One region of the Bradyrhizobium sp. SHOUNA76 genome, then DNA from elsewhere that is predicted to be linked to it. Evidence: riboswitches for the same ligand, from Rfam matches in the RefSeq annotation. Region 1 holds a riboswitch; the other holds the start of a gene.
What was found. A riboswitch is a leader RNA that binds a small molecule or an ion and turns the genes downstream of it on or off. The one in region 1 is predicted to bind S-adenosylmethionine.
Positions count from the first base shown of each region.

Region 1 (9,830 bases):
GCCACCGGGTGCTGGAGGCCGGCAATTACACCGACCGGCTGTCGCCTTACGGCGGGGTGATCTCCAAGCGGCGGCTGCTGGCGCTGGAGGGCGCCCATCCCGTCGCCAGCAAGACGCTGTTCGAGGTGCTGCTGCCCGTTGCTCCGCCGCGCGCGCCTGGCTAAGGCGCGATCTGATCGCACCTTAGCTTTGTTTTTTGGGCTTTGTTTTTTGGGCATGATCTTGTCGGACAACCGCTACACACTTGTCCGGATCATGCCTAGATAGGCGGGATGGACGCGACCGCGCTGCTGACGTCACAATCGATCACGGCCTTCGAGTTTCGCTGCGATGCGGGACCAGACGATACGCCGTTTGCCGAATGCCGCACCGGGCATTCCATCGCCTATGTCCGCTCGGGCAGCTTTGGCTGCCGTTGCCGCGCCGGATTCTTCGAGCTGGTGGCGGGCTCGATGCTGGTCGGCGCGCCCGGCGAGGAATACACCTGCACGCATGAGCATGTCAGCGGCGATGTCTGCCTGGGGTTCTTCCTCAGCGAGGACATGGTCGATGCACTCGGTGGGCGGCGCGAGATCTGGCGGGTCGGCGCCACGCCGCCGCTGCCCGAATTGATGGTGCTGGGCGAGCTCGCCCAGACGGCGGCAGATGGCAACAGCGACATCGGCCTCGACGAGGTCGGCCCGATCCTGGCCGGCCGCTTCGTCGATGGGGTCTCGGGCACGGCGCGCAAGCCGGCCACGCCCAATGCGCGCGACCGCCGCCGCGCAGTCGAGGCCGCGCTGTGGATCGACGACAACTCGCATGCCGAGGTCGATCTCGAACAGGCGGCAAAGCAGGCGAGGCTCAGCCCGTTTCACTTCCTGCGACTGTTCTCGAGCGTGCTCGGCGTCACCCCGCATCAATATCTCGTGCGCTCGCGGCTGCGGCACGCGGCACGGCTGCTCGCTGACGACGACATCGCGGTCACCGATGTCGCCTATGACGTCGGCTTCGGCGATCTCTCCAACTTCGTTCGCACCTTCCACCGCGCCGCCGGCGTGTCGCCGACCAAATTTCGCCAGGCCTCGAAGGGGGAGCGCGGGATCTTCGCCGAACGTCTCGTCCTCAACTGAGACAGGTCGGCCCGCATCGCAGGTAACCGTCTGTTGACCAGACAGGCGCGACGCACTGGCGCTCGCGGTACGTTGCGCGATAGTACAACCAAAGGGCGAATCAACGTCCGTTCGAGGCGGCGAGCCGGCAGATGAACAGTGCCCCGAGTGAGGTGATTGGCGCCACACTGATCGCGCTTGCCGTCGGTCTTGCCTTCATCGCCGGCTGCGCCGTCTATTATGGCCGCCAGATCACCTCGCGCAGGATTCCGATGCAATGGGGCACTGACGGTCAGCCGGCCTGGTTCGCACCGCGCCTGATCGGGCTCTGGTTCAGCTTCGGCGTGACGGCGGCCCTGTCCGCGTTCCTGCTCGTTCTCGCCCTTCATGACCCGCAAAAGCTCACGGCGCTGATCGTCGCAACGGTCAGTGTGATTGGAACGAACATGTGGGTTCAGGTCTCTCACCTGAAGCGGGTGATCCGGTGGCAATCGGAGGCGCCGGCGAACTAGCCGGGTTCCGAGCGCAAGATTCTCCAAGAGCCGCCCGCCCTTCCCCGACTAGCTTCGTCTCCGGCGCGCGCCATTCACGGCGCGCTTTGCAAATGGAGACGAACATGTACGACCACATCGGACTTCGCGTTGCCGATCTCGACGCCGCGACGCGCTTCTACACCGCGGTGCTGGCGCCGCTCGGCTACGTCCTGTGCTCCAGCGGCGACGGTTATGCCGGCTTCGGCCCCAAGGGCGAGCCGGCGCTGTGGCTACACCTGAACAAGGGCCGTAACGCCGACGGCGCGCACATTGCGTTTCGTGCCAAGGACCATGACGCAGTGAAGGCATTTCACAGCGAAGGCCTGAACAGCGGCGGCCGCGACAATGGCGGTGCGGGTCCGCGCAAGGATTACAGCCCGACCTATTACGCGGCGTTTTTGATCGACCCCGACGGCAACAATGTCGAGGCGGTTTGTAGCTGAGCCGTCAGCCGTTCACGAGACCTTGTAGGGTGGGCAAAGCGAAGCGTGCCCACCGACCGCCCGCATCGATCCAAATGGTGGGCACGGCGCTACGCGCCTTTGCCCACCCTACAAGACTGCATTTGAGGAAACTCCCATGGCCTCCATCCACAACGACATCCTCATCAACGCCCCGGCGCGCGACGTCTGGGACGCGGTGCGCGACTTCGGCGCGCTGCATCAGCGGCTGGCGCCCGGATTCGTCACGGCCTGCACGCTCGAGGGCGATGCGCGCATCGTCACCTTCGCCAACGGGTCGGTGGCCCGCGAGGTGCTGGTCGATTGCGACGATGCGCGGCAGCGCCTCGTCTACGCCATCAACAACGAGCGACTGAAGCACTACAGCGCCTCGGTGCAGGTGATTGCCGACGGTGAGACGCGATGCCGCCTGGTCTGGACCATCGACATGCTGCCGAACGAGCTTGCGCCCTACGTTCAGGGGCAGACCAAGGAGGCCGTGGTGGCGATACACCGGGCGTTTCCGCCCGCAGGCTGATCCGCCTCTGTGAATTTTCTCACAGAGCTCCGCCCTCGCCGTCAGCAATCATGCCCGCGTGCGTCCGGTTGGCTCCGCTCTCCCGGCGGCGCTGCGCACGCGAGGAGCATGCCATGAGAGGTGCGGACAAGGTGATCTGCCAGGCGGCGGCTGTGCTGCTGCTGTTTTCCGTCGCGAGCACGCCGGCGAAGGCGCAGCTTGCAGGGTTCGGCGGTGGAGGCGGCACCGGCGGCGAGGACATGATGACCCAGATGGCGCCGATGCTTGAGATGATGAAGGCGAAGATGGGCAAGCGCCGCTTCGCCATGATGATGCAGACCATGGGCCCGATGATGAGCCGCATGATGGAGAATGGCGGCGGTGGGCTCGGAGGCATGATGGGCGGCGGCGGTCTCAATGGGCTCGGCGGCGGCACTCTCGGCGGCGGCTTCGGCGCGCCGAATTACGGCGGCTACACGCCGATGGGCGGAGGCGCTTATATGCCGACCGGGCTCGGCGGCATGGGCGGCGGCGACATCATGGGCATGCTCGGTGGTGCCGGTGGCGGCGACATGATGGCGATGATCCCGCAGCTGATGCGGCTCGCCAATGTCGGCGGCGGCGGCCATCGCCGCCACAGGCATCGCTAATCGGCGGCGCCGGACAGAGCTGGTCTGATCGCAGCCTTGCTCGCGCGCGGTCCCCAGCGCGTCAGCAAGACGCTGGAGGATGAGAGCAGGCCGAGCACGACCATCGAGCTCGCAGCCAGCCAGAAAAAACTCTGCGCGGTGGCTTCATGGGTCGACAGCCACCAGCCGACGGCGGAGATGTAGATCAGCCGCGCCGTCTGCGCCAGCACCGGCCCGATCACCTTGGCGGCGCCCTGCGACGAGAAATACATCGTCGTGGCAATGCCGAAAAACGCGTAGAACGGTCCGACCGTCGAGAGATATTGATGGCTTGCCGCGCGCACGGCCGCGCTGTCGGTGAAGATGTTGATCCAGAGATCGGGGAACATCGCAACGACGCAGGCCGGCGCGCCGACGGCGACGAAGGCAGCTGCACTGGCGATCCAGGCGACGCGCCGGGCCCGCGCGATGTTGCCCGCGCCGATCGCCATCCCGACCATCGGCACGCAGGCGATGCCAAACGAGAACGCGATCGAGGTCAGCAGAAATTCGAGGCGCGCGCCGATGCCGTAGCCGGCGAGGATCGCGGTGCCGAACGTCGCCAGCATGTGGGTGAAGATCGAGATCGTGAGCACCGATTGCAGCGGCGAGAAGCAGGCGATGGCGCCGACCTTGAGGATGTCGAACAACATTACCCATTGGATGCGCAGGCCGCGCAGCTTCGGCGTGACACGCGCGCGGCCGGAGAACAGGTACCAGCCCATGATGCAGATGTTCATGGAATAGGCGATCAGCGCGCCGGCCGCGACGCCGCGCATGCCGAACTGCGGCACCGGTCCGAGGCCGAGACCGAGCGTGCCGCCGAGCACGATCTGCCACGCCGCGGAGTTGAGGATCAGGAACGACGGCAGCTTCATGTTGCCGGTGCCGCGCAGCACGCCGGCCATGGTGTTGAGCAGCCAGGGCAGCACGGCGCCGCCGAAAAACACCTGCGTATACGCAACCGCATGGGTCAGCACATCGCCGCGGCCGCCGAGCATTTCGAGCACCCGGGGCCCGAAGATCAACATGCCCAGCATGAAGACGACGCCGAAGCCGATTCCGATCAGCATTGCGTGCGCGGCAAGCGTGCCGGCCCGTTCGCGATCGCCTGCACCGAGCGCGCGAGCAATGGCGGAAGCCACCGCACCGCCCATGGCGCCGCCCGACATCGTCATGGTCAGGATCACGGTCGGAAACACCAGCGCCATCGCCGCCAGCGCCTCGACGCCGAGCCGGCCGATATAGGAGGTCTCCGCGATCACCGTGCAGGTGCCGGCCGACAGTGCGATCACGTTGGGCCAGGCGAGGCCGAGCAGCGTGCGCAGGATCGGCCCGTCGGTCAGCGCGCTTCGCATCGGCTGCGGAGGCGGCGGCAGCGGACGCTCTTGCTCATCGACCGGGATTTCGGCGATGTCGGACATATCCTCTCCGGGGCATGAGCGCTCTTTGCGGCGCGGCAATGCGTAGGTGTGACAATAAATTTCTTCGCGCGCAGGGCGCGTTGAGAGCTTGTTAGCACGGCGCGGAGCGATTGCTCCTGCGCCAGATGCAGGCGTGCCCTGCGGCAGCGCATTTCGATGGGTGGAGCTATTCGATCGTCCACACCAGCGGCGGGCGGCCGCCTGCGGATGGGCGCAGATGCACGCCGATATGCCGCCCGCATCCCGCAGCCAGGCCTTCGAACAATCCCTCCAGCACCCTGGCGCAGGCGGGGTGATAGTCCGTGACGTCATCCATCAGTTTCCAGCTCTGCTGGCGGATTTCGAAGCTGCCTTCGGATTGCGCGGTCTCCGTCGCGTCGTCCTGCGCGGCGAACAGCGCGCCCAGGAACGATGCGAACTCGCCTGCCCCGCCGCGGCTCATCGCCAGCGCGGCTGCGACTTCGTCAAAGTATTGCATGCCGATCAGCTTGCCGGTGAGGTGCAGCAGATAGCCGGCGTCTTCCGGGCCGAACAGCTGCACCATCACGGGCGCGGCGGTGCGCACATATTCCATCGCGTAGTTGCGATAGGCTTTCTCCAGACGCGGCTTCGGCCAACTGGCGACCGGCAGCGCCGGCGCGGTCTTGGCGTCAAACAATGGCGCTTCCAGATGCCGCGCGAACACCAGGCGCTGATCGAGTTCTAGCGGATGGTCGTATTGATGATAGTAGCCTTCGAGCCCGTCCTGGCCATCGACGCTCTGCTTGGTGCAGACGAAGCCAAGACGGAGATCGCCGAGGGCGACGCCATTATTCGCGTGCCAGCCGCGCAGCATCGCGCGGGAAACCTCGCCCGGGACGCCGCAGATCGCCGTGCCCTTCCAGATCCAGCGCGGCGGCGGATAGCGGATCCAGGCCTTGGTGTCGCTCTCATACATGTATTCGACATGCACGCCGCCGATCCAGTTGGAGAGGTAGTGATATTGCGCGGCCGCCACCGCCGGCGGCAGGCGACTGAGGCCGAGCTTTTGCAAGCCCGGCAGGAAGCGCTCCTGCTGCTGGCGGCGAAATACGCGGAAGACGAACTCGGCGGCATCCGCAGGTCCGCGCCGCGTGACGACGGTGAGGATGAGGCCGGTGAAGTAGGCATGGTAGAGGTCCGCGACCGCGCGCCAGCGCTTCCATTGAGCTTCCTGCGCGAGGTCCGATGCCGCGGTCATGTTCGCTCCCGATCGTTGTTTTGATCGAGTGTGTCACCGCACCTTCTGGCAAGCAACATGACGTCCAAGCAGGGCGCCCTGCGCGACCGCCCGCCAATTCCGCATCACGAAGTTTGCGGCGGTGCCGTCTTGGCGCCGCGCTCTCGCTCGACCCGTTCGGTGACGTCGCGCGCCATCGCCACAGATCCCAGAACGTTGCCGCCGGAATCGCGCACCAGCGCGAAGGTCATCTCGATGTAGAGCTTGCGTCCGCTCTTGTGCTGCGCGCGGGTCAGCGTCGGCTTGCCCGCAAGCTTCATCGTGCCGCTGGCGAGCGCGGCCTCGAAGCCCTTCCAGTGCGCAGCGCGCAGATGTTCGGGAATGATCAGGTCCAGGTTCTGGCCGAGCGCTTCCGCAGCGGAGAAGCCGAACAGCGCCGTCGCCGCACGGTTCCAGCGCATGATCGTGCCGGAGCGATCCGAATAGATCAGCGCGTCCGCGACGTCTTCGGCGATCTTTGCGTCGAGCTCGGATTGATTGCTCATCTGGTCACCTCGTAGCCCGGATTTCACTTCGCACCCTGACACACCGATGTCATCGCCCGACTTGATCGGGCGATCCAGTATTCCAGAGGCCGTGGTGATTGATCCGATAAGCCGCGGCGTACTGGATGCCCCGGTCGAGCCGGGGCATGACAGTAGAATGTGCCGCTACACCCGGAAATGCTTCGATAGTTTGAGGCCTTGAGCCTGGTAATTGGAACCGATGCGCTGGCCGTACATCGCGTCGGGGCGCGCCAGCATCTTCTCGTAGACGAGCCGGCCGACGATCTGGCCGTGCTCGAGAATGAACGGCACTTCGCGCGAGCGCACTTCGAGCACAGCACGCGATCCCAATCCGCCGGCGCCGGCATAGCCGAAGCCGGGATCGAAGAATCCGGCATAGTGCACGCGGAATTCGCCGACCAAGGGATCGAACGGCACCATCTCCGCGGCGTAATCGGGCGGCACCTGCACGGCTTCCTTCGAGGCAAGGATATAGAACTCGCCGGGATCGAGGATCAGGCTGCCGTCGGGACGCGCCGAGATGGGCTCCCAGAAGTCCTCGACCGAGTACCCGGAGCGACGATCGACGTCGACGACGCCGGTGTGGCGCTTGGCGCGATAGCCGACGAAGCCGTTCGCTCTCTCACCGGACAGGTCGACGGAGACGGCGACGCCGCCGGACAGATCGGCATCGTCGATGTCGACGAGGCGCTCGGCGGCATGCAAGCCATCGAGCTCGTCGGCGTTGAGGATGGCGTCACCGGTGCGGAAGCGCACCTGGCTCAGGCGCGAGCCCTCGCTGACCAGCACCGGAAACGTCTTCGGGCTGATCTCGGCATAGAGCGGGCCGTGATAACCGGCGCCGATCATGTCGAAGCGGCGGGTGCCGTCGGCGATCACGCGGGTGAAGACGTCGAGCCGGCCGGTGGAGCTCTTCGGGTTCGCGGCCGCGACGATCTCCGGCGGCAGCGCGAGGCTCTCCAGCAGCGGCACGATATAGACGCAGTTCGTCTCCAGCACCGCGCCGTCGGCGAGGCTGAACTCGTGCAGCTTCAATTCGTCGATGCGCTCGGCCACCGTGGCTCCGGGACCGGGCAGGAAGCTGGCGCGGACGCGGTAAGCGATGTCGCCGAGACGCAAGTCGAGGCTCGCCGGCTGGATCTGGCTCTCGACGAAGTCGTAGGCGGGCAGGATAAGCCCCGCGTCCGCCATCGCCGCGATCATGCGGTCGGGCAGGATACCATTGGCGTCTGGCGCGACCGTAAACGTCAACCGGGGATCCTCATCAGGGGTCAAATGCATCCGGACATGCGGAAAATACAAGCCTTTTACGGCTATCCGATGGACGCCTTGACGGAAAGGGCATTGCGGAATATGAGCATCACTTATCCCGTGGTGATTTGAGCCGGCCGGCTTGCAGCCACGTTAAATAAGTCGCTAAACAGGCCGGGGACCTCTGTGATCCCGGCCCGTGGAGATATCCAGGCCGGTTTTTTTGTGACCGTTTTCGACGAGGCGGTCATGTCGGAGGTACCTATGTCGAAGTCGACCACCAACTACCGTCCCGAAACCCGCCTGGTCCATTCCGGCACCCTGCGCTCGCAATATGGCGAGACGTCGGAGTCGCTGTTCCTGACCCAGGGCTACGTCTACAACAGCGCCGAGGAGTGCGAGGCGCGGTTCAAGGGCGAGGATCCGGGCTTCATCTATTCGCGCTACTCCAACCCGACCATCGCGATGTTCGAGCGCCGCATGATCGAGCTCGAGGGCGCCGAGGCGGCCCGCTCGGCGGCAACAGGCATGGCCGCGGTGACGACCGCGATCCTGGCGCCGCTCAAGGCCGGCGATCACGTCGTGGCCTCGCGGGCGCTGTTCGGCTCGTGCCTCTACGTCGTGCAGGACCTCTTGCCGCGCTACGGCATCGAGACCACGCTGGTCGACGGGCTCGACCTCGACCAGTGGCAGCGCGCGGTGCGGCCGAACACCAAGACGTTCTTCCTGGAGAGCCCGACTAACCCGACGCTCGATGTGCTCGACATTCCCGGCATCGCAGAGATCGCGCACAAGGGCGGCGCGCGGCTCATCGTCGACAACGTGTTCGCAACCCCCATCTGGCAGAGCCCGCTCGCACTCGGCGCCGACGTCGTGGTCTATTCCGCGACCAAGCATATCGACGGCCAGGGCCGCTGCCTCGGCGGCGTCATCCTGTCCTCGGAAGCCTTCATCGCCGAGCACATCCACAATTTCATGCGCCAGACCGGCCCGTCGATCTCGCCGTTCAACGCCTGGGTCCTGCTCAAGGGCCTGGAGACGCTCGGCGTGCGCGTGCGCGCGCAGACGGATACCGCGGCACGGATCGCCGAGGTGCTGGCGAGCCATCCGAAGATCGCACGGCTGGTTTATCCCGGCCGCGCCGATCATCCGCAGGCGGCGCTGGTGAAGAAGCAGATGCGCGGCGGCTCGACCCTGGTCGGCTTCGAGGTCAAGGGCGGCAAGCAGGCTGCGTTCCGCGTGCTCAACGAGCTCAAGCTTGCGAGGATCTCGAACAATCTCGGCGACGCCAAGAGCCTCGTCACGCATCCGGCGACCACGACGCATCAGCGCCTGAAGCCCGAAGACCGCGCCGCCCTCGGCATCGGCGAAGGCTTCATCCGCTTCTCCGCGGGACTCGAGCATGCGGATGATCTGATCGAGGATCTGACGGCGGCGCTGGAGAAGGCCTGAGGGGCGAGTAGCGAATGGCGAATGGAAATCCCCATTCGCTATTCGCAATTCCCCATTCGCTTCCAGTTACATCGGCCGATAGGTCCGCACGTCCGCCGGCGCGTTCACTCCGAGCTTGATCTGGCCGACGGAGCGGATGATGTCGTCGCCGAGCAGCTGGGCGAAGCAGGCATAGCCCCAATCGTTCATGTGCAGGCCGTCGGCGATCACGAAGCTCTCGACCGGAATCGATTGGTTCTCGTGCCAGTCACGCATCACCTCGAAGCGGGGAAAGATGCCGACGTGGCGGAGCTCAGCGACGTTGCCGAGCAGCTTGATCATCTTGCCGGCGCTCTCCTTGCGCTGGTTGACGGCCGGCGAATATTGCGGATCGACCAGCACGATATCGGTGCCGCCGGCGGCCTGGATGCGGCTGATGCCGTCCTCGACCAGTTTTGCGGTGTCGCCGGGATCGAGATTGCGCAGCACGGCGTTGGTGCCGACCTGCCAGATCACGAGATCCGGATGCACGTCGATGACCTGCGTCTGCAGGCGCTTCATCATCTCGGGCGCGTCCTCGCCGCCGACGCCGGCATTGACGACGGTGATGTCGGCGGTCGGATAGTGCCGGTGCAGCTGCGCGGCGAGACGGTTCGGATAATTGAACTCCGGCGAGCTCGCGCCGAAGCCCGCGGTCGACGACGAGCCGAA
Region 1 is NZ_JALBHA010000172.1:1,416-11,245, forward strand. Features, by position in the region: gene MOV74_RS18930 (methylated-DNA--[protein]-cysteine S-methyltransferase) at 1-164, shown strand, start outside; gene MOV74_RS18935 (helix-turn-helix transcriptional regulator) at 273-1,112, shown strand; gene MOV74_RS18940 (hypothetical protein) at 1,244-1,603, shown strand; gene MOV74_RS18945 (VOC family protein) at 1,708-2,067, shown strand; gene MOV74_RS18950 (SRPBCC family protein) at 2,204-2,602, shown strand; gene MOV74_RS18955 (hypothetical protein) at 2,716-3,231, shown strand; gene MOV74_RS18960 (MATE family efflux transporter) at 3,228-4,673, opposite strand; gene MOV74_RS18965 (hypothetical protein) at 4,840-5,892, opposite strand; gene MOV74_RS18970 (PAS domain S-box protein) at 5,997-6,416, opposite strand; gene MOV74_RS18975 (2'-deoxycytidine 5'-triphosphate deaminase) at 6,582-7,718, opposite strand; SAM riboswitch at 7,799-7,878, shown strand; gene MOV74_RS18980 (O-succinylhomoserine sulfhydrylase) at 7,953-9,140, shown strand; partial or broken gene MOV74_RS18985 (SGNH/GDSL hydrolase family protein) at 9,207-9,830, opposite strand, start outside.

Region 2 (14,960 bases), on a different contig from region 1:
ACGCTCGGCCCCCGCGGCCGCGACGGCGGCCTCAAGGAAGGCGAGAAGCTCCGCATCCTGATGGCGCCTGCGAGCCCCGGCGCCCGCCTCCAGCCCTACCGTGTCGTCGTCGCCAACGAGACCATGGTCGAGGCGATCGCGGCGCTGTCCGATCTCGGCAAATACGTCGCGGTCGACGTCTCCAGCATGAACACCGTCGCGGACGCTGCGGCCAACGCCAACAGCGACGACGATGACGACGATGACGGCTCCGGCGTGCGGCTGTACCAGAGCATCTACGAGACCGCGATGCGCAACAAGGTGCCGATGCCGGTCATCGAGGACATGATCAAGATCTACTCCTACGACGTCGATTTCCAGCGCAAGGTGCAGCCGGGCGATTCCTTCGACGTGTTCTACGCCGGCGAAGACGAGGGCGTGACCTCGAGCGAAAAGAACGACGTGCTGTTCGCCTCCCTGACCGTCGGCGGCGAGACCAAGAAATACTACCGCTACCAGAGCCCCGACGACGGCGTGGTCGACTACTACGACGAGACCGGCAAGAGCGCGAAGAAGTTCCTGGTCAGGAAGCCGGTCAACAACGCCATCATGCGCTCCGGCTTCGGCGGCCGCCGCCACCCGATCCTCGGCTATGTGAAGATGCACACCGGCGTCGACTGGGCCACCTCCTACGGCACGCCGATCTTCGCCTCCGGCAACGGCCTGATCGAGAAGGCCGGCCCCGAGGGCGGCTACGGCAAATACATCCGCATCAAGCATTCCAACGGCTACGAGACCGCCTACGGTCATATGTCGGCCTTCGCCAAGGGCATGGAGGCGGGCAAGAAAGTGCGTCAGGGCCAGGTGATCGGCTTCGTCGGCTCGACGGGCCAGTCGACCGGCCCCCATGTCCACTACGAAATCCTGGTCAACGGCCGGTTCGTCGACCCGATGCGCGTGAAGCTGCCGCGCGGCCGTTCGCTCGAAGGCCCGATGCTCGCAGGCTTCGAGAAGGAGCGCGACCGGCTCGAGGGCATGATGAGCGGCCGCGGCGGCGCCATCGCCCGGATGTCCGATGCGACCGGCGGCCCGCTGCAGGTCACCAACCGGTAAGTCGTCAACCGGCAATCGGCCGACATCTCCAAACACGATCCGAATTTCAACGTTATCGAGCAAGGCCGTTTTGCGCCGTCACTCACAACGTCAAGTTTTGTTTGCCAAAGCCGCGTGAGGGGCGAATACTTTCCAAAAAACGGGAGGTCTCGCCATGAAGAACAGGCTCGCCTGCGCAGCCTTCGCTGCGCTTTTGGCCCCAACGAGCGCATCGGCCGACGGCTGGGAGGTGACGAAGCTCGTCCCCGGCTCGGCGTTCCATGGCGTGCACGGTCTCGGAATCGACAAGGCCGGCCATCTGTTCGCCGGCAGCGTCGCCGGCGCGGCGCTCTACGAGGTGGACATATCAAGCGGTACCGCCAAGGTTGCAATCCCGGCTCCGATCGGAATGGCCGACGACATCGCATTCGCGCCTGATGGCACCATGGCCTGGACCGGTTTCCTCGCCGGCGATCTCTATTCGCGCAAGGGCGACGGCCCGATCAAGAAGCTCGCCAGCGGCCTTCCCGGCATCAACTCGCTCGCCTTCCGCAAGGACGGCAGGCTCTACGCCACCACCGTTTTCCTCGGCGACACGCTCTATGAGATCGACGTTGAGGGCGTCAAACCACCGCGCCAGATCATGGAGAAGATGGGCGGCCTCAACGGCTTCGAGTTCGGTCCCGACGACAAGCTCTACGGTCCGCTCTGGTTCAAGGGACAGGTCGCCAAAGTCGACGTCGACAAGGCCGAGCTGACCGTCGTCGCCGACGGCTTCAAGGTCCCGGCCGCGGTGAATTTCGATTCCAAGGGCGATCTCTGGGTCGTCGATACCGCGCTTGGCCAGCTGGTCCGGGTCGACCCCAAATCGGGCGTCAAGACCATGGTCGCGCAGCTGAAGCCGTCGCTGGACAATCTCGCGATCGACGACAAGGACCGCATCTACGTTTCCAACATGGCCGACAACGGCATCCAGGAGATCGATCCCGCGACCGGCCAGGCGAAGCAGGTCATCATCGGCAAGCTCGCCCTGCCCGGCGGCATCGGCGTCACCTCGGAGAACGGCAAGGATACCATCCACGTCGCCGACGTGTTCGCCTATCGCACGGTGGACGGCGCGACCGGCGAGGTCACCGAGAAGGCGCGCATGCACGCCGCCGGCACCGCGCTCGAATACCCGATGAGCGCGACGGCGAGGGGCAACGATGTGGTGCTGTCGAGCTGGTTCACCGGCACCGTGCAGGTGATCGACGGCAAGACCGGCGCAACGCGCGACATGCTGCACGGCTTCAAGGCGCCGCACGATGCGATCGTGCTCGCGGACGGCACCATTTTGGTGGCCGAGCTCGGCACCAAGTCACTGGTCAAGGTGCGCGTCGAGGGCGAGCACGGCAAGGATCGCACCACGCTGATCGGCGACCTCGAGGGCCCGGTCGGCCTCGTCGGCGGGAAGGCTGACGAGGTCTACGTCACCGAAGCCTTTGCAGGCATCGTATCCAGGATCGACAGCAACGGCGAAAAGACCGTGCTCGCCAAGGCGCTGAAAATGCCGGAGGGCATCGCACGCGGGAGCGACGGCAAGCTGATCGTGGCCGAGGTCGGCGCCAAGCGGCTGATCGAGATCGAACCGGAGAGCGGCAAGATCACCGAGATCGCGGCCAATCTCCCGATCGGCCTCGTGGGCGCGCCCGGCGGACTGCCGACACATATTCCGACCGGCGTCGCGGTTGGCGGCACGGGGGTGATCTACGTGACCTCGGACGTGGAGAACGCGATTTACAAGGTCACGAAGAAGTAGCGACCGCCGACGGATCGGCCGCCGCAGAACTCCCACACGGCGTCCCAGTTAGGCAGCCACGTGCATGGGACGCCGATTTTTCCTTACTTTATGCTCAACTGGTTACAGTCCAATTTCCATTCGATTGCTTCACCATCGTGATCTTGGTCTTCGAGGCGTCATCAAGGGCGGCAAAGGCCGCCGTCGTTGCCTGATCAACTCCAGTGCCCGGACTCGTCGGAGAGCTATCGCCCGTAAATTCAGCGTGATAACCTTCGGTGGTCCTGCTGATTTCGATTTTCGTCGACGTCGGCTGGCCGATAAAAAGTGTAACCTGCGATTTCAGATCCACCTTGTTTTGCGCTTCGTCTTCCTCTGTGAAATCCGCGGGGCTGGTAAACAGAGCCATACGACATTCTCCCTTGGTTCATTTCATGGGATCGCGCGCATCGCTGGCGCACTTGATCATAATCAGCCTGACGCCGGTACTGCTCGGATCGACGGCATAGTTTGCTGGAGGGGCATTGAAGCCAGCACTCACGAGACACTTGGTCAACAACGCGGTTCGAGCCGTAAGAATCTTCGGATCGGCCGGAGAAAGATAACGTTGAACGAGCTGCATATTCTGGTCGTTCCTGTTGAACGTGCCGCCCTGTAGCACCATCGCAGCGGTTTTTTTATCCGACGCCTCTAATGCTGCGTCTCCCGCTTCCGCCGTCGCCTTGATCAGACCTGCAGTAAGCGTTCCAGCACGGTAGTAATCCTCGAGATCGTGAAGCGCAGCGGCGAGTGGATAGGTGGTCGGAGGATAGTCAACTTTCTTGATGATGCGGGCTGCAACGTCGTCCCGCTTTGCTTCCATCTGTGACTGGATGATCTGTATGGTCTTGCTAACCAGAAGCTCTGAATCATAAAAACCTCGAGTGGCGTTCACACCTCCCGCAAGCGCGCTCAATGTTCGGACAGTGTTTGCAGGGGTGAATACCGCTCCGGCTGTGCTCAGAGCCTGTGTCGTCAAAGCTGTCGTAAAACCGAACTCCCCCCGCTCTCTTGTCAGAGCACTCTCGAAATTGGTGAATTCAGCATCGATGATATACATGCGGAGCGCTATATATTCGTTGCGATGGCGCTTCCGGTCCTCGTCGTTGGTCGCGTCCTTATAGCTCAGCGCCATGGCATCCAAAGCCGTTTTCGCGCTCTCCACTTCGGTAGCGACCGGATACAGTCGATCCGGCTGTCCATCGAATGTCTTGCAACCCGACAAGAGCAGGCCAGCCAACACACAAACGGCGACTGCCATGCCCTGTCGACGCAACGCCACCACGCCACGCATCTCACGCCCCCTTAACTCCCCGGTAAGGATTGTGGCGACGGCGTGGCCGGTTGTTCAAGAAGATTCGCACACCCGGAGCGCTAAAGCGCGTACCGTGTATCTTTTGCACAACATCCCTTTTGCGTGCATTGCGTCAAAATTGTAGGTAGCGCGCATATTCCGGTAAGGCTGCGCCGCGATGATTGACACGCCCCGAACTGCCTGGCTTCGCATCCGCAGTTACTTAGCGGGCCAGCCGCAAAACAAACCGCCCCGGAGAGGCTGACCTCTCCGGGGCGGCTTGTCGTTTCAGGTACTGACCGCCGTCCTTCAGTTCAGCTTGCGCTTCGGCACCGGCGCCTCGAACTGCGCAATCTCGGCGGTCTGCGGTGCCTTGCCGTTGAAGGTCAGCACGTTGCCTTCGGACGAGATCGCGACCGTATCGCCATCCCTGACGTCGCCGGCCAGGATCATCTCGGCGAGCGGATCCTGGAGATGGCGCTGGATCACGCGCTTCAGCGGCCTTGCGCCGTAGGCGGGATCCCAGCCCTTGGCGGCGAGCCAGTCGCGACCGGCAGCGTCGAGGCTCAGCACGATCTTGCGGTCGGTGAGGAGCTTCTGCAGCCGCGCGAACTGGATCTCGACGATCCGGCCCATCTCGCTCCGCTGCAAGCGGTGGAACAGAATGATCTCGTCGACGCGGTTGAGGAATTCGGGGCGGAAATGCCCGCGCACCATTCCCATCACCTGCTCGCGCACGGCCGAGGTGTCCTCGCCCTCCGGCTGGTTCACCAGGAACTCCGAACCGAGATTCGAGGTCATGATGATCAGCGTGTTGCGGAAATCGACGGTACGGCCTTGGCCGTCGGTCAGGCGGCCGTCGTCGAGCACCTGCAACAGGACGTTGAAGACGTCAGGATGCGCCTTCTCGATCTCGTCGAACAGCACCACCTGATAAGGCCGGCGCCGCACCGCTTCGGTGAGCGCACCGCCCTCGTCATAGCCGACATAGCCCGGAGGCGCGCCGATCAGCCGCGAGACCGAGTGCTTCTCCATGTATTCGGACATGTCGAGGCGGACCATCGCGGTCTCGTCGTTGAACAGGTACTCCGCGAGCGCCTTGGTCAGCTCGGTCTTGCCGACGCCGGTGGGGCCTAAGAACATGAACGAGCCGGTGGGACGGTTCGGGTCCTGCAGGCCTGCGCGCGAACGGCGCACGGCGGTTGCGACCGCACGCACGGCCTCGGCCTGGCCGACGACGCGGGTGCCGAGCTGCTCCTCCATCTTCAGGAGCTTCTCCTTCTCGCCCTCCAGCATCTTGTCGACGGGCACACCGGTCCAGCGCGAGACCACCTGCGCGATGTGGTTGGCGGTGACCGCCTCCTCCATCATCTCGCCGGAGCCTTCGCGCGCCTCGATATCCCCAAGCTGCTTCTCGAGCTCGGGGATTCGGCCGTAGGCCAGCTCGCCGGCCTTCTGGAATTCGCCGCGCCGCTGCGCATTGGCCAGCTCGACACGCAAGCCGTCGAGTTCGGACTTCAGCTTCTGGGCATCGGAGAGCTTGTTCTTCTCCGCGCTCCAGCGCGCCGTCAGCGCCGCAGACTTCTCCTCGAGCTCGGCGAGGTCCTTCTCCAGGGTCTGGAGCCGGGTCTTGGAGCCGGGATCGCTTTCCTTCTTCAGGGCCTCCTGCTCGATCTTGAGCCGGATGATCTCGCGGTCGAGCGAATCCAGCTCTTCCGGCTTGGAATCGACCTGCATCTTCAGCCGCGCGGCGGCCTCGTCCATCAGGTCGATCGCCTTGTCGGGCAGGAAGCGGTCGGTGATGTAGCGGTTGGACAGCGTCGTCGCAGCCACAAGCGCGGAATCGGTGATCCGCACGCCGTGGTGCTGCTCGTACTTGTCCTTCAGGCCGCGCAGGATCGAGATGGTGTCCTCGACCGAGGGCTCGCTGACGAAGATCGGCTGGAAGCGCCGCGCCAGCGCCGCGTCCTTCTCGACGTGCTTCTGGTACTCGTCGAGCGTGGTCGCGCCGATGCAGTGCAGCTCGCCGCGGGCGAGCGCCGGCTTGAGCAGGTTGGAGGCGTCCATCGCGCCGTCGCCTTTGCCCGCGCCGATCAGCGTATGCATCTCGTCGATGAACAGGATGAAAGTGCCTTCGCTCCCGGTCACTTCCTGAAGTACGGCCTTCAGCCGTTCCTCGAACTCACCGCGATACTTCGCGCCGGCGATCAGCGCGCCGAGGTCGAGCGACAGCAGCTTCTTGTCCTTCAGGCTCTCCGGCACGTCGCCATTGACGATCCGCAGCGCGAGGCCTTCGGCGATGGCGGTCTTGCCGACGCCGGGTTCACCGATCAGGACGGGGTTGTTCTTGGTTCGGCGCGAGAGCACCTGGATGGTACGGCGGATCTCCTCGTCGCGGCCGATGACCGGGTCGAGCTTGCCGTCGCGCGCAGCCTGGGTCAGGTCGCGGGCATATTTCTTCAGCGCGTCATAGGCGTTCTCGGCGGTCGCGCTGTCAGCCGTGCGGCCCTTGCGCAGCGCCTCGATCGCCGCGTTGAGGTTTTGCGGGGTGACGCCGCCCTTGCTCAGGATCGTGCCCGCCTCACTGGTCTTTTCCAGCGCGAGGCCGAGCAGCAGCCGCTCGACGGTGACGAAGCTGTCGCCGGCCTTCTCACCGGCCTTTTCGGCCGCGTCGAAAGTGCGGGCGAGCTCGGGCGCCAGATAGATCTGCCCGGCACCGCCGCCGGAGACCTTCGGCACCTTGTTTAGGGCGTCCTCGGTCGCCTTCAGGATTGCGCGGGAATTGCCGCCGGCGCGATCGATCAGGCCGGAAGCCAGGCCCTCGTTGTCGTCCAGCAGGACCTTCAGCACGTGCAGGGTGGAAAATTGCTGGTGCCCCTCGCGCATCGCCAGCGACTGCGCAGACTGGACGAAGCCCCTGGAGCGTTCGGTATATTTGTCGATATTCATCTTTTCTGTCCCTCGGCCTGCCCTCGGGGCCCCTAAGGCACCCCAAACGGCATCTTCATTGGGTTTCCGATTACCGCATTGACGTTTCTCAACCGGTAACGGTCGTATTTTGCCGACATTGCGCCGGCCTGACGCAGATGTGGGAAGCAGGCTGCGGATGCGAAAGAGGCGACTTCACAATTTCGTGCGCTGATCCGCGAGCTTGGCGGGTCCGGATCGAATCCCTTAAGTAGCGGCATGACAGCCAGCCACACTGCCGAGATCACCGGCCTCTACCGCTACCCGATCAAGGGCCTGACGCCGGAACGCCTGTCGCGCGCCCCTTTGCGGGTCGGCCAAACCCTACCGGCGGACCGCCGCTATGCCATCGAGAACGGACCGAGCGGGTTCGACCCTGATGCGCCCGAATGGAAGCCGAAAATCCAATTCCTGATGCTGGCGCGCAATGAGCGGCTCGCGGAGCTCGACAGCCGGTTCGACGACGCCACCAATGTGTTGACCATCCGCAGGGATGGCCAGACCGTCGCCAGCGGCGACCTGGAGACCGCAGCCGGGCGCGCTGCCATCGAGCGCTACTTCACGGAGAACTTTCAGCGGGAGCTGAAGGGGCCTCCGAAGGTGCTGTCCGGCCGCGACCACAGCTTCTCCGATGTCGCCCGCAAGGTTGTCTCCATCATCAATCTCGGCAGTGTCCGCGCCATCGAGTCCATGCTGGGCGGCGCCGCGGTTCACCCGCTGCGCTTCCGCGCCAATCTCTACGTGAAGGGCTGGCCGGCCTGGTCGGAGCTCGATCTCGTCGGCCAGACGCTGGCGATCGGGCAGGCCCGGCTGAAAGTGGTCAAGCGCATCGTCCGCTGCCCTGCCACCAATGTCGATCCCGAGACCGGCAAGCGCGATCTCGAAATCCCGCCCACGCTCTCGCGCCACCTCGGCCACATGGACTGCGGCATCTATGCCGAGGTGATCGAAGGTGGCGAGATCGGCGTGGGCGATGCCGTTGCGGTGGAAGAGCCGAAGCTCATCTAAGCGGCCGTAGGGTGGGCAAAGCGAAGCGTGCCCACCACTTCGTTCTCGAATGCTGACACACCGCTGGTGGGCACGGCGCTTCGCGCCTTTGCCCACCCTACGGCTCCATGGCTAGTTCGGCATCACATACGCATAAATCCGACCGCGCGAGACCGGCGCCTCGCGGACGCGATTGCCGTTGTTGCCGGAGATCATGATCGGATTGCCCTGCGCGTCGACGCCGGTGATGATGCCGACATGACCGCCGCGGCCGCCGCGCGACATCACCGCGATTGCGCCGACCTGCGGACCGGAAACGCGCGTGCCGTAACGCGCGAACGAGCTCGCCATGTCGGATCCCGTGCCCTGATGGCCGGTGTGCTGCAGCACCATGTTCATGAAGCGCGCGCACCACAGGCTGCCGCGCCCGGTCGGATTGCTGCCGACATAGCGGCGCGCCTCCGAGACGAGGCCCGATCCACCGCCGAAGCCGCCGTTACTCATGCCGCTACCGGCGATGCCGCCGTTCGCGCTCGTGGCCATTCCATCGCTACCGCCACCGCGCATAGCCATTCGACGGCTACCGCTCGCGGCCATTCGACCGCTGCCGCTAATGATCGTTCCACCATTGCCGCTCATGACAACGCCTGGGCTATTGGCGTTCGGATCATAGCTGGCAAAAGCGTTGCCGAATCCGCTCGCCTGCAACTGCGCCGCGCCGCGCTCGAAGCGCGAGCTGCGTGCATGGTGGCGGTAATGATGATGCCTGCCGTGGTGCACGTAAGCGTGCCGCTCTGCGCTATGACGATGATGCGGCCGCGCTGAGGCCGGAGAAATGAACGAGGCAACCGCCGCGAAGAAAATCGCCAGCGCGACAACACAACGCGACAGGCGAGACGCAAACAACTCAAACATTCTTCATCCTTCGTTGACACCCCACTTCCCGATCGGCCCGTGCGGTGGCCGACATCTGCTTTGCGTATCAGAATCCTGATGTGGCGAGATCAAGACGCGTTCTGAAAGATTTTGCGCGCAGGTTAACGGGTGTTAGAACTCACATGCGTGAACTGCAGAACGGCATTCCAATGCCGCAACACCCTCAGGGAGAAAACCCGATGCCTTACGCCGTCGCGGAGGACAGGTGCCGTCTTTATTTCGAAGAAGCGGGCAGCGGCACGCCGATCATCTTCCTGCACGAATTCGCGGCCGACTACACCAATTGGGAGCCGCAGATGCGCTACTTGTCGCGCGGCCATCGCTGCATCACCTATTCGGCGCGCGGCTACACGCCGTCGGACGTTCCCGAGGGCGAGGTCTACAGCTACACGCATTTCTACAGCGACGCGCTCGCGGTGCTCGATCATCTCGAGATCGAGCGCGCACATCTCGTCGGCCTGTCGATGGGCGCCTACTCGTCGCTCCAGATCGGATTGAACGCGCCACAACGCGCGCTGTCGATGACGCTGGCCGGCGTCGGCTCCGGCTCGGAACTCGAGAACCTCGACGCTTGGCGCAAGCAATGCCGCGCAAATGCCGAGCAGTTCGAGACGCTGGGCTCCGCCGAGGTCGCGAAAGTCACGCGCGAGGCGCCGAGCCGGATTCCCTTTCTGGTGAAGGATCCGCGCGGGCACGCCGATTTCTACGCCGCGCTGGCACGACATGACGCCAAGGGTTCGGCGCGCACGATGCGCGGCTTCCAGGGCGGCCGCCCCTCGATCTACACGATGACGGATGCGATCAAGAAGGCGACGACGCCGGCGCTGATCATCTGCGGCGACGAGGACGATCCGTGCGTTGGGCCCAGCCTGTTCCTGAAGAAGCATCTGCCCGCGGCGGGGCTGGCGATGTTTCCGAAATCGGGTCACGTGCTCAATCTCGAAGAGCCCGCGCTGTTCAACGAAAGCGTCGAGCGGTTCGTGACGCTGGTGGAAGTGGGCCGCTGGCCGGCGCGCGATCCGAGGTCGCTGGCGGCGCATTAGGCACCGCTATAGCCGCTTACTCCGTCATTGCGAGCGCCAGCGAAGCAATCCAGACTACCTCCGTGGAAACAGTCTGGATTGCTTCGTCGCAAGGGCTCCTCGCAATGACGAGAAACTACGATTTCCCGCCGCCCCTGCTCAGCAAAAACACGCCCTGCTCGCCGAACATGTTCCACACCCACCACGGCAGGTTCAGCGGCACCGGGCGGCCGTAGAGATCGAGTGCGACCGAGCGCTCCATCTTGACGTTGATCTCGTCGCAGAGCTGCACGAAATCCTTGATGGTGCAGAAATGGATGTTGGCGGTGTCGTACCAGGTCGCCGGCAAATTCTCGGTGCGGGGCATGTGGCCGCCGATCAGAAGCTGGAGCCGCATCTTCCAGAAGCCGAAATTCGGGAACGAGACGATGGCGCGGCGGCCGATGCGCAGCAGATTCTCCAACACCACCCTCGGCTGCCGCGTTGCCTGCAGCGTCTGCGACAGGATCACGTAGTCGAAGGCGTCATCCGGATAATTGACGAGGTCGGTGTCGGCATCGCCCTGCACCACCGCAAGACCCTTGGCCACGCAGCGGTTGACGCCCTCACGCGACAGCTCGATGCCGCGGCCGTCGATGCCGCGGGTCTCCAGAAGCTGAAGCAGATCGCCCTCGCCGCAGCCGACGTCGAGCACCTTCGAGCCCGGCCTGACCATCTCGGCGACCAGCCGATGATCGGCGCGAAAATCACCGGACTTCCCGGTCGTAACGCCGCCCAGCGGCAAGACTTCCTGCACCGACATGCTAGCTACCCTTCAGTCCACGCGCCTTGCCTGCCGATTGCAGGAAGGCCCGGGAGATGTCGAAGAACTCGGGAACGTCGAGCAGGAAGGCGTCATGCCCGCGATCGGTCTCGATCTCGGCGAACGACACCCGCGCGCTCGAGGCGTTCAGCGCGTGCACCAGCGCGCGCGATTCCGAGGTCGGGAAGAGCCAATCGCTGGTGAACGAGACCACGCAGAAGCGGGTCTTGATATCGGCGAACGCCTTCGCCAGCACGCCGCCATGGTCGGCGGCGATGTCGAAATAGTCCATCGCGCGCGTCAGATAGAGGTAGGAGTTGGCGTCGAAGCGCTCGACGAAGGAGGAGCCCTGGTAGCGCAGATAGCTCTCGACCTGGAAATCCGCATCGAACGAGAAGGTCGGCAGCTCGCGGTCCTGCATGCGCCGGCCGAACTTGCGATGCAGCGCGGCGTCCGAGAGATAGGTGATGTGTGCCGCCATCCGCGCCACCCCGAGCCCGCGATGCGGATGGATGCCGTGATCGGCATAGCCGCCACCATGCCAATCGGGATCGGCCATCACGGCCTGGCGGCCGAGCTCGTGGAAGGCGATGTTCTGCGCGGAGTGCCGCGTCGAGCAGGCAATCGCCAGCGCAGAGAACACGCGGGCAGGATAGGCGGCGGTCCATTGCAGCACCTGCATGCCGCCCATCGAGCCGCCGACGACCGCAAACAGCGTGTCGATGCCGAGCCGGTCGATCAACATCGCCTGCGCGCGCACCATGTCGGGGATGGTGATGACAGGGAAATCCAGGCCCCAGACCTTGCCGGTGGACGGATTGATCGACGCGGGCCCGGTCGACCCCATGCAGCCGCCAATCACGTTGGAGCAGATGATGAAGTAGTGCTTGGGATCAATCGGGCGGCCGGGGCCGACCAGCGTCTCCCACCAGCCGGGCTTCCCGGTGACGGGATGCACATTGGCGACATGCTGATCGCCGGTCAGCGCATGGCAGATCAGAACGGCGTTGGAGCGATCGGCGTTGAGCTCGCCATAGGTCTGGTAGGCGATCTGGAACGGGGTGAGATCGACCCCGCAATCGAGCCGCAGCGGCTGCTCGGTGCCGAAATGCGCGACCTGCGAGCTCGGATGATCCACTTCGTGCGACCGCTCGTCGGCGCTGATCGCAGGACTCGGTATCGATTTGACGCCACCCATCTGACCATCGACCTCGTTTGCGATCAAACGCTTGATCGCCACTTGCATCAGGCCATGAAAAACCCGGCCTGAACGATAGGTTCGGCCGGGATCGGAAGCGTCCCCGGCCTGTTTAGCGAGTTTTTTAACGTGGCTGCAAGCCGGCCGGCTCAAATGACCACGGAACGGGCAAAAGCTACCGTCTTGGGCGGTTTTCGTCAAGTCGCGGCCCGGATCGGCTCAATTCGCCTCTGTCGCGTCGACCGAAAAGGACGTGATTTCTCTTTGCTTTCACCGCCCCGACTGCCTAATCAGGGCATCCCCCAATCGAAACGATCGACAGCCAAGACATGTCCCAACGCCCGCCCGCGCCACCATCGCTGCAGGAACTGCGCAAGGAGATCGACGCGATCGATGAGGGCATGCATCGCCTCCTCATGCAGCGCGGCGACATCATCGACCGCCTGATCCAGGTGAAGCAGACCCAGGAGGTCGGCTCCGCGTTCCGCCCGGCGCGTGAGGCCGCCATGATGCGCGACCTCGTGCAGCGCCATCGCGGCATCCTGCCGCTCGACACGGTCGAGAGCATCTGGCGCGTCATCATCTCGACCTTCACCTATGTGCAGGCGCCGTTCTCCGTGCATGCCGACATCTCGGTGAGCGAGCCGGCGATGCGCGATTCCGCGCGCTTCCATTTTGGTTTTACGGTGCCCTACGTCGCGCATTTCAGCGCGCAGGCCGCGGTCGAGGCGGTGGCGAAATCCAAGGGCGATCTGGCGCTGGTTTCGGCGACCTCAAGCCGCACGCCCTGGTGGCTCTCGCTCGAGCAAGAAGGCGCGCCAAAAATCATCGCGCGGCTGCCCTTCGTCGAGCGCGCCGACCATCCGGCCGCACTGCCGGTGTTCGCAATCTCGCGCGTCGCCGACAGCGCTTTGGTGACGGAGGTCGAGACCTTCAGTGTGCGCGTCTCGGGATGGAACGCCGAGGTCGCGCGTGCCTTGTCGCCGCTCGCCGAGATCGTGGCGGTGCCCGACACCGCCTTCGACGGCGCGGCGCTGCTGGTCTCGGTCACGGGTGCGACCAGCATCGACAAAATCAGGGCTGCCCTGATCGAGGCGGGGGCCTCGGTCCGCTCCACGGCCCTCGTCGGCAGCCACGCAACGCGCTATACGGTGCCCCCGACCGGGGCGAAATCGTAAACCGCGCGCCACGCCCCGCCATTTTCGGAGTTGAAGATGTCCCGCCCCGTGCCGAATCCCGGCATTCTCGATATTGCGCCCTACACGCCCGGCAAGAGCCCGGTCGCCGAGCCGGGTCGCAAGGTATTCAAGCTCTCGGCCAACGAGACGCCGTTCGGGCCCTCGCCCAAGGCGATCGAGGCGTTCAAGCGCGTGGCGGACCATCTGGAGGACTATCCGGAAGGAACCTCGCGCGTGCTGCGCGAGGCGATCGGCCGTTCCTTCGGGCTCGATCCCAACCGCATCATCTGCGGCGCCGGCTCGGACGAGATCCTCAACCTGCTCGCCCACACCTATCTCAGCCACGGCGACGAGGCGATCTCGACCACGCACGGTTTCCTGGTCTACCCGATCGCGACCATGGCGGTCGGTGCCAAGAATGTCGTCGCGCAGGAGACCAACCTCACCTGCGACGTCGACGCCATCCTGAAAGCCGTGACGCCGCGCACCAAGCTGGTCTGGCTCGCCAACCCCAACAATCCGACCGGGACCTACGTGCCGTTCGACGAGGTCAAGCGGCTGCGCGCCGGCCTGCCCTCGCACGTGCTGCTGGTGCTGGATGCCGCCTATTGCGATTACGTCTCGCGCAACGATTACGAGATGGGGATCGAGCTCGTCGCCACCACCGAGAATACGGTGGTGACGCACACATTCTCGAAGATCCACGGCCTCGCGGCGCTGCGCATCGGCTGGATGTTCGGTCCCGAGCACATCATCGACGCCGTCAACCGCATCCGCGGTCCCTTCAACGTGTCGACACCCGCGATGTATGCCGCGGTCGCCGCGATCGAGGACACTGCGCACCAGGCGATGTCGAAGCAGTTCACCGAGACCTGGCGCAACTGGCTCACCGAGGAGATCGGCAAGCTCGGACTGAAGGTGACGCCGAGCGTCGCCAATTTCGTGCTGATCCACTTCCCGACCGACAAGGGCAAGACCGCTGATGATGCCGACGCCTTCCTCACCAAGCGCGGCCTGGTGCTGCGCGCGTTGAAGAACTACGGCCTGCCGCATTCGCTGCGCATGACCATCGGCACCGAGGAAGCCAATCGCCTCGTGGTCGATGCCTTGCGCGACTTCGTGGCCGGCAAATGAGCGCGGATCCGCACTTCCAGCGTGTCGCGCTGATCGGCTTCGGCCTGATCGGCGGCTCGATCGCGCGCGCTGCGAAGCTCCAGGGCCTGGCGGGCGAGATCGTCACAACCGCGCGCTCGGAGAAGACGCGCGCGCGGGTGATGGAGCTCGGCATCGTCGATCAGGTCGTGGCGACCAATGCGGAAGCGGTGAAGGATGCCGATCTCGTCATCCTCTGCATTCCCGTCGGCGCCTGCGGACCTGTGGCTCAGGAGATCGCCGCGCACCTGAAGCCAGGCGCTGTCATCTCCGACGTCGGCTCGGTCAAGGGCGCGATCGTCAGGGACATGGCGCCGCATCTGCCGAAGTCGGTTCATTTCGTGCCGGCGCATCCGGTGGCGGGCACCGAGCATTCGGGTCCGGATTCAGGCTTCGCCGAGCTCTTCATCAACCGCTGGTGCATTCTCACCCCGCCCGAAGGCGTCGACGCCGCGGCCACCGATCGCCTGCGCGCGTTCTGGGCGGCGATGGGCGCCAAGGTCGAGGTCATGACGCCGGATCATCACGATCTCGTGC
Region 2 is NZ_JALBHA010000079.1:704-15,663, forward strand. Features, by position in the region: partial or broken gene MOV74_RS12205 (M23 family metallopeptidase) at 1-1,092, shown strand, start outside; gene MOV74_RS12210 (hypothetical protein) at 1,247-2,869, shown strand; gene MOV74_RS12215 (hypothetical protein) at 2,964-3,257, opposite strand; gene MOV74_RS12220 (hypothetical protein) at 3,276-4,181, opposite strand; gene clpB (ATP-dependent chaperone ClpB) at 4,491-7,130, opposite strand; gene MOV74_RS12230 (MOSC domain-containing protein) at 7,368-8,156, shown strand; gene MOV74_RS12235 (TIGR02594 family protein) at 8,268-9,050, opposite strand; gene MOV74_RS12240 (alpha/beta fold hydrolase) at 9,251-10,114, shown strand; gene metW (methionine biosynthesis protein MetW) at 10,230-10,895, opposite strand; gene MOV74_RS12250 (homoserine O-acetyltransferase) at 10,897-12,093, opposite strand; SAM riboswitch at 12,185-12,264, opposite strand; gene MOV74_RS12255 (chorismate mutase) at 12,423-13,271, shown strand; gene hisC (histidinol-phosphate transaminase) at 13,308-14,405, shown strand; gene MOV74_RS12265 (prephenate/arogenate dehydrogenase family protein) at 14,402-14,960, shown strand, end outside.
Region 2: linked by a shared signal. The riboswitch ahead of MOV74_RS12250 (homoserine O-acetyltransferase) and the one ahead of MOV74_RS18980 (O-succinylhomoserine sulfhydrylase) in region 1 are both predicted to bind S-adenosylmethionine.